2 linked regions of the Sphaerotilus microaerophilus genome follow. The protein of the gene in region 1 interacts with the protein of each later gene in a pairwise test. Links are inferred from orthologs where the notes say so. Each region holds a gene or a part of one and is shown on either strand. Other genes may lie near its edges.

Region 1 (3,226 bases):
TGGCGGTGTTCAGCGCGCTGCACTAACGGGCGCGGCGGCGTCGCGCTGCGCCAGCGCCCAGGCGATGTGCTCGGCCAGCAGCGCCTGCGCGCCGGGCAGGCGCTGCTGCAGGGCGGTGGCGATGGCCGCATCGCCCGTCTCCCGCCAGGCGTTGCCCAGGGCCACGGCGAGGTTGCGCAGCCAGCGCGCATGGCCGATGCGGCGGATCGGCCCGCCCTCGGTGTGGCGCAGGAAGGCGGCCTCGTCCCAGGCCCAGAGTTCGAGCAGCGTGGCGTGGCCGAGCGGCGCACGCACGTCGAAGTCCGGCAACGCGCTGCGGCGGGCGAACTTGTTCCAGGGGCACACCAGCTGGCAGTCGTCGCAGCCGTAGATGCGGTTGCCCAGCGCGGCGCGCAGATCGAGGGGGATCGGCCCGTCGTGCTCGATGGTCAGGTAGCTGATGCAGCGCCGCGCGTCGAGCCGGTAGGGCGCCACGATCGCGCCGGTGGGGCAGGCGTCGATGCAGCGTGTGCAGGTGCCACAGTGGCCGCCCTGACTCGGTGCGGCCGCATCGTCGGTGGGCGGCAGCGGCAGGTCGATGTAGATCTCGCCGAGGAAGCTCATCGAGCCGCCCGTGCGGTCCAGCAGCAGGGTGTGCTTGCCGCGCCAGCCCAGCGTGCTGCGCGAGGCCAGCTCCACCTCCAGCACCGGGGCGGAGTCGCAGAACACGCGGTGTCCGTGCGGGCCGATCTCCGCCTGCAGTTGCTCGGCCAGGCGCTGCAGCCGCTGGCGCAGCACCTTGTGGTAGTCCCGGCCGCGGGCGTAGACCGACACCACCGCCGCGTGCGGATCGGCACTGCGCGCCAGTTCCTGCGCGCGCCAGTCCGGCGGCGGGCCCGCATCCCTGTGACGCGGCAGGTAGTCCATGCGTGCGGTGATCACCCGCACCGTGCCGGGTAGCAGCTCGGCCGGGCGGGCGCGCTTGAGCCCGTGGGCGGCCATGTAGGCCATGCTGCCGTGGAAGCCCGCCTCCAGCCAGCGCAGCAAGCCCGGCTCGGCATCGGCCAGGTTCACGTCGGCGATACCGATCTGGGAGAATCCCAGTGCTTCGGCCCATGTCCGCAACCGAGCCAGCAGGGCCTCCCCCCCCGCCGCGTCGAGCGGGGTGGTCTGTTCCTGCGAGCGGAGATCTGTCATCCGGTGATTCTAGAAACCCGCCTCCTGCATTGGCCCGACGAAGCGGCCTGCATCGCCTGCGCCCAGGCCCTGGCTGCCTGCCCGGCCGTGCGGCGCGCCTGCATCGAACTGGAAGGCACGCTGGGTGCCGGCAAGACCACCTTCGTGCGCCACCTGCTGCGCGCCCTGGGCGTGACCGGGCGCATCAAGAGCCCCAGCTACGCCATCGTCGAGCCCTACGAGCTGCCGCTGCCGCCCGGGCAGGAGGCGGATCCGGCGCCGCTGCCCCTGCTGCACTTCGACTTCTACCGATTCAGCGATCCGCAGGAGTGGGAGGACGCGGGCTTTCGCGAGCTCTTCGCCGCGCCGGGGCTCAAGCTGGTCGAGTGGCCCCGCCAGGCCGGCGGCCTGCTGCCCGAGCCCGACCTGCACTTGCTGATCGACCCGGCGGCCGACGAGAGCCGCCAGGTCACCCTGGCCGCCCGCAGCGAGCCGGGCCGCGTGCTGCTGCAGGCCGCCGCTGCGGCCCTGCCCGCGGATGACACCAGGACGCCGACATGAGCCGACGCCCCCTTCTCCCGACCTCGGACGTGCCCGCCGAGGCGCCTCGCCGCCGCTGGCTGCGCGAGGCCGGCGGCCTGACGCTGTTGCTGGCCGGTGCGGACCTGGCCCGCGGCGCCACCCTGGTGGCTGTGCGCGTGTGGCCGGCGGCCGACTACACCCGTGTGACGCTGGAGTCCGACGTCGCGCTGCAGGTCCGGCACTTCGCCGTGGCCGACCCGCCGCGGCTGGTGATCGACATCGACGGGCTGGAGCTGAATGCCGCGCTGCGCGAGCTGGTCGCCAAGGTGGGCAGCAACGACCCCAACATCGCCAGCGTGCGACTGGGTCAGGGACAGGGCCAAGGTCAAGGACAGGCCCAGGGGCAGGGCACCGGCACCGGCCAGTCGGCGACACCGCGCGTGCGCATGGTGCTGGACCTGAAGCGGCCGAGCACGCCGCAGGTCTTCGCGCTGGCGCCGATCGCGCCCTACCGGCACCGGCTGGTGTTCGACCTGCGCCCGGCGGTGGCGCCGGACCCGCTGATCGCCCTGGTCAAGGAGCGCGAGGTGGCGATCCAGGCTGCCGGCCCGGCCGCACAGCAGTGGCCCCGCTCCAGCCAGGAGGCCGCGCGCCAGGCGGCGGCGGACCTGAATGACGCGCTGGGCGACTTCATCGGCCAGCTCGACACCAGCGACGGCGAACCCGGCGAGGCCAACCGGCCGCGCCACCGCCGTGAGCTGAGCGGTGGGGGCGGTGGCGAGCATTCGGAGGCATCCCAGCGGCCGGCCACGTCAGCGGAGGCGCCAGCGGCATCGTCGCCGCCCGCCGCTCCGGGTGCGCTGCCATCATCGCCGCCGGTTGCCGCGCCCGCATCGTCGCGGCCGTCGGAGGCGCCTCCGGCGTCTGCGCCGGTGGCTCCGCCCCGCCCGCAACCCGCGGCGCAGGCCGAGGGTGAGCCGACCCGTGGGTCGAGCACGGCGCGCGCCAGTGTCAATCGGCTGCTGATCGTCGCGATCGACCCTGGTCACGGCGGTGAGGACCCCGGCGCCATCGGCCCCACCGGCCTGCGCGAGAAGGACGTGGTGCTGAAGGTCGGCCTGAAGCTGGCGGAGAAGATCAACGCCCGCCCCGGCATGCGCGCGGTGCTGACCCGCGACGCGGACTTCTTCGTGCCCCTGCAGGAGCGCGTGGCCAAGGCGCGGCGGGTGCAGGCGGACCTGTTCATGTCGATCCACGCGGATGCCTTCATCACCCCCGCGGCCCGTGGCGCCTCGGTGTTCGCGCTGTCGCCCTCCGGGGCCAGCAGCGCCGCGGCGCGCTGGATGGCCAAGCGCGAGAATGCCTCGGACGCCATCGGTGGCATCAACATCAAGGCGGCGGTGCGCGATGCGCAGATCCTGCGCACGCTGCTGGACATGAGCACCACCGCTCAGATCAAGGACAGCCTGCGTGTGGGCCGCGAGGTGCTGGGCCACATCGGGCGCGTCGGCAAGCTGCACAAGGCGCAGGTCGAGCAAGCCGGTTTCGC
Region 2 (3,113 bases), 1.6 Mb from region 1 along the record:
GGAGCGCCTGGCTGCTGCTGGGCCTCACGCTGCTGGTGATGCTGCGCACCCAGGTCAGTCCGATGTGGCTGATCGGCCTGGGCGCGCTGGTTGGCGCGGCCGGCTGGGTCTGAGCCGAGATCGATGTCGCGCCGGCCTGGGGCTCAGCGCGGGCTTTCGTGGAAGACGTAGGGCGTCGAGTAGTCGCTGATCTCAAAGTAGACCCGCTTCTCACCGTCGTCGGCCGTGCCGTTGAGGTTCTCGTCCAGGATGCCGTAGCCGTAGCGATACGGGCGCGGATTGGTGTCGTCGGTGCCGTAGGCGGTGCTGATCTTGTCGATCTTGACGAAGCGCTTGACCACCTTGTCCCCCGCGTAGATCTCCAGCACGCCGTTGGTGCCGGTCCAGTTCTGGATGCCGCGGCGGATCTCGTTCTGGGTTTCCTGGGTGCAGCCGGCCAAGGCCAGCAAGGCGGCGCCGGCCAGTAGCGTGCAGGTGGCGCCAAGGCGACGTGGGCTCAGGGAGGTCTTCATCAAGTGGATCCTTGTCAGTCGGCGGCGCGGCTCAGCGGGTGCCGAAGATGCGGTCGCCCGCGTCCCCCAGGCCGGGCAGGATGTAGCCGTCGGCATTGAGGTGGCTGTCGATGGCGGCCGTCCAGCAGCGCACGTCGGGGTGGGCCTTCTCCAGCGCGGCAATGCCTTCGGGCGCTGCCACCAGCACCAGCGCGCGGATGTCGCGGCAGCCCCGCGCCTTGAGCATGTCGACGGTGGCGATCATCGAACCCCCGGTGGCCAGCATCGGGTCCAGGATCAGCGCGGTGCGCTCGTCCAGGTGGCCGACGAAGCGGTCCACATAGGGCTCGGGCTGCAGCGTCTCGTGGTTGCGCGCCACGCCCACCACGCTGACCTTCGCGTTCGGGATCATGTCCAGCGCGCCATCGAGCATGCCCAGGCCGGCCCGCAGGATCGGCACCAGCGTGACCTTGCGACCGGCGATGCGCTCCACCGGAATTTCGCCGCACCAGCCGGTGACCGTGGCCGGCTCCAGCGGGAAGTCGGCCGTGGCCTCGTAGACCAGCAGCCGGGCGATCTCGCCGGTCAGCTCGCGGAACTTCTTGGTCGAGCCTTCCTCGCGCAGGAGGCCGACCTTGTGGCGAATCAGGGGGTGAGGAACGGCGAGGACGGGCATCGGGCGTGACGGCGGTGCGTGGCAACGCCCGCAGTGTACTCAGCCGGGTGTGTCGTTTTCACGATCTGCGTCAGCCTCCTCGGGCTCCACAGGCTCCTGCTCCTGCGCATCCTCTGCTTCCTGCGCCGCCGCCCGGCGCTGGCGCAGCGCCTCGTACAGGCACACCGCGGTGGCCACCGAGACGTTCAGGCTCTCCACCGCGCCGCTCATCGGGATGTGCACCAGCTGGTCGCAGGTCTGGCGGGTGAGCTGGCGCATGCCGTCGCCCTCGGCGCCCAGCACCAGGGCCACAGGGCCGGTGAGGTCCACGTCGTAGATCGACGCCTCGGCGTCGTCGCTGGCGCCGATCAGGCGCAGGTCGCGCTCCTTGAGTTCGCCCATCGTGCGCGCCAGGTTCGGCACCATGAAATAGGGCACCGTCTCGGCCGCGCCGCTGGCCACCTTGGCGACGGTGGCGTTGATGCCCGCGGCGTTCTTCTGCGGCGCGATCACCGCCTGCACGCCCGCGCCATCGGCCACGCGCAGGCAGGCGCCGAGGTTGTGCGGGTCGGTCACGCCGTCGAGCAGCAGCAGCAGCGGCACGCCGCCCACGGCCTCCAGCTCCTCCAGCAGCTCGTCGATCGAGTGGCGCTGCGGCAGCGGGTCCACCCGCGCGGCCACGCCCTGGTGGCGCGGCGAGTGGGCCAGCTTGCACAGGCGGGCGTCGTCGCTCTCCACCAGCGTGGCGCCGGCGGCGCGGGCGCGCTCGACGAAGTGGCGCATGCGGGCGTCACGCCGCGACGGGTCGAAGTACAGCTCGCGCACGGTTTGCGGCGCGATCTTCAGGCGCACGGTCAGGGCATGGAAGCCGAACAGCAGGTTGGCAGGCATCAGGGGTCCGATCAGGAATTCAAGCGGCTGCCGCGGTGGCGGCAACGGCGGAGGCATCAGCAGCGGCATCAGTGGCGGCACCGCCGGCCAGGGCCGCAGCGGCATCGCCGCCAGGGGCGCGGACGGCCACGTCGGCGGTGATCCGCCCCGCCTCGATGCGGATCTGGCGGTCGCAACGGGAGGCGATTGCCGGGTCGTGGGTCACCAGCACCAGCGTGGTGCCCACCTCGCGGTTGAGGTCGAACATCAGCTGCATCACCGCCTCGCCGGTGGCATGGTCGAGGCTGCCGGTGGGCTCGTCGGCAAAGAGCACCGCCGGGCGCAGCACGAAGGCGCGCGCCAGCGCCACGCGCTGCTGTTCGCCGCCCGACAGCAGGCGCGGGTAATGCCCCAGGCGCTCGCCCAGGCCGACGCGCTGCAGCATCTCGGTGGCCAGGCGGCGGGCCTGGCGGTCCCCGCGCAGCTCCAGCGGCAGCATCACGTTCTCCAGTGCGCTCAGGTGGCCCATCAGCTGGAAGCTCTGGAACACGAAGCCCACGCGCTCGCCCCGCACCGCAGCGCGGGCGTCCTCGTCCAGCGTGAACAGGTCCACCCCCGCCAGCCGGACCTGGCCGCTGGTCGGCAGGTCCAGCCCCGCCAGGATGGACAGCAGCGTGCTCTTGCCGGAGCCCGAGGCGCCGACGATCGCCACCGACTCGCGCTCGGCGAGGCTGAATTCGATCTCGTGCAGAATCGTCAGCACCCCCGTGGCATCGCGGACCTGCTTGGTCACGCCCTTGACTTCAATGATGTTCTTGCCCATGCGTTTGCAGCCCTGGCAGCGCGCCGGCTGCGTAGGTGTTGGTGTCAGTGTCGACCGGCGGCACTTTATCCTGCTCGGGCTGGCCGGCGCCGCCGGCATGGCTTGTGCCGCTTCGACCCCGACCACGACCGCGGCCCCCTCACCGAAACGACGCCTGCTGGTGGTCGGCGACAGCCTCTCGGCCGAATACGGCCTGCGCCGCGGCAGCGGCTGGGTGGCCCTGGCCGACCAGCGCCTGAAGGCCGAACTGCCCGGCACCGAGGTGGTCAACGCC

The links.
Region 2: the proteins of tsaE (region 1) and rlmB interact in binary tests that used the Escherichia coli proteins (3 or more experiments, as listed by UniProt). The link is inferred for Sphaerotilus microaerophilus from one-to-one orthologs.

What each region holds. Positions count from the first base shown.
Region 1 is NZ_AP025730.1:4,870,869-4,874,094, reverse strand. Bases 32-2,947 are described here. They hold tsaE (tRNA (adenosine(37)-N6)-threonylcarbamoyltransferase complex ATPase subunit type 1 TsaE), read left to right. Parts: upstream 32-1,179; coding sequence 1,180-1,716; downstream 1,717-2,947. Other genes in these bases: NGK70_RS20845 (N-acetylmuramoyl-L-alanine amidase), read left to right, coding at 1,713-2,947; queG (tRNA epoxyqueuosine(34) reductase QueG), read right to left, coding at 32-1,176. In the rest of the region: NGK70_RS20860 (AEC family transporter), read left to right, coding at 1-26; more of queG, read right to left, coding at 10-31; more of NGK70_RS20845, read left to right, coding at 2,948-3,226. UniProt on the Escherichia coli protein: Required for the formation of a threonylcarbamoyl group on adenosine at position 37 (t(6)A37) in tRNAs that read codons beginning with adenine.
Region 2 is NZ_AP025730.1:3,280,809-3,283,921, forward strand. Bases 123-2,925 are described here. They hold rlmB (23S rRNA (guanosine(2251)-2'-O)-methyltransferase RlmB), read right to left. Parts: upstream 2,038-2,925; coding sequence 1,207-2,037; downstream 123-1,206. Other genes in these bases: NGK70_RS14165 (hypothetical protein), read right to left, coding at 144-512; upp (uracil phosphoribosyltransferase), read right to left, coding at 544-1,167; NGK70_RS14180 (ABC transporter ATP-binding protein), read right to left, coding at 2,057-2,839; NGK70_RS14185 (arylesterase), read left to right, coding at 2,838-2,925. Also shown: NGK70_RS14160 (chromate transporter), read left to right, coding at 1-113; more of NGK70_RS14185, read left to right, coding at 2,926-3,113. UniProt on the Escherichia coli protein: Specifically methylates the ribose of guanosine 2251 in 23S rRNA.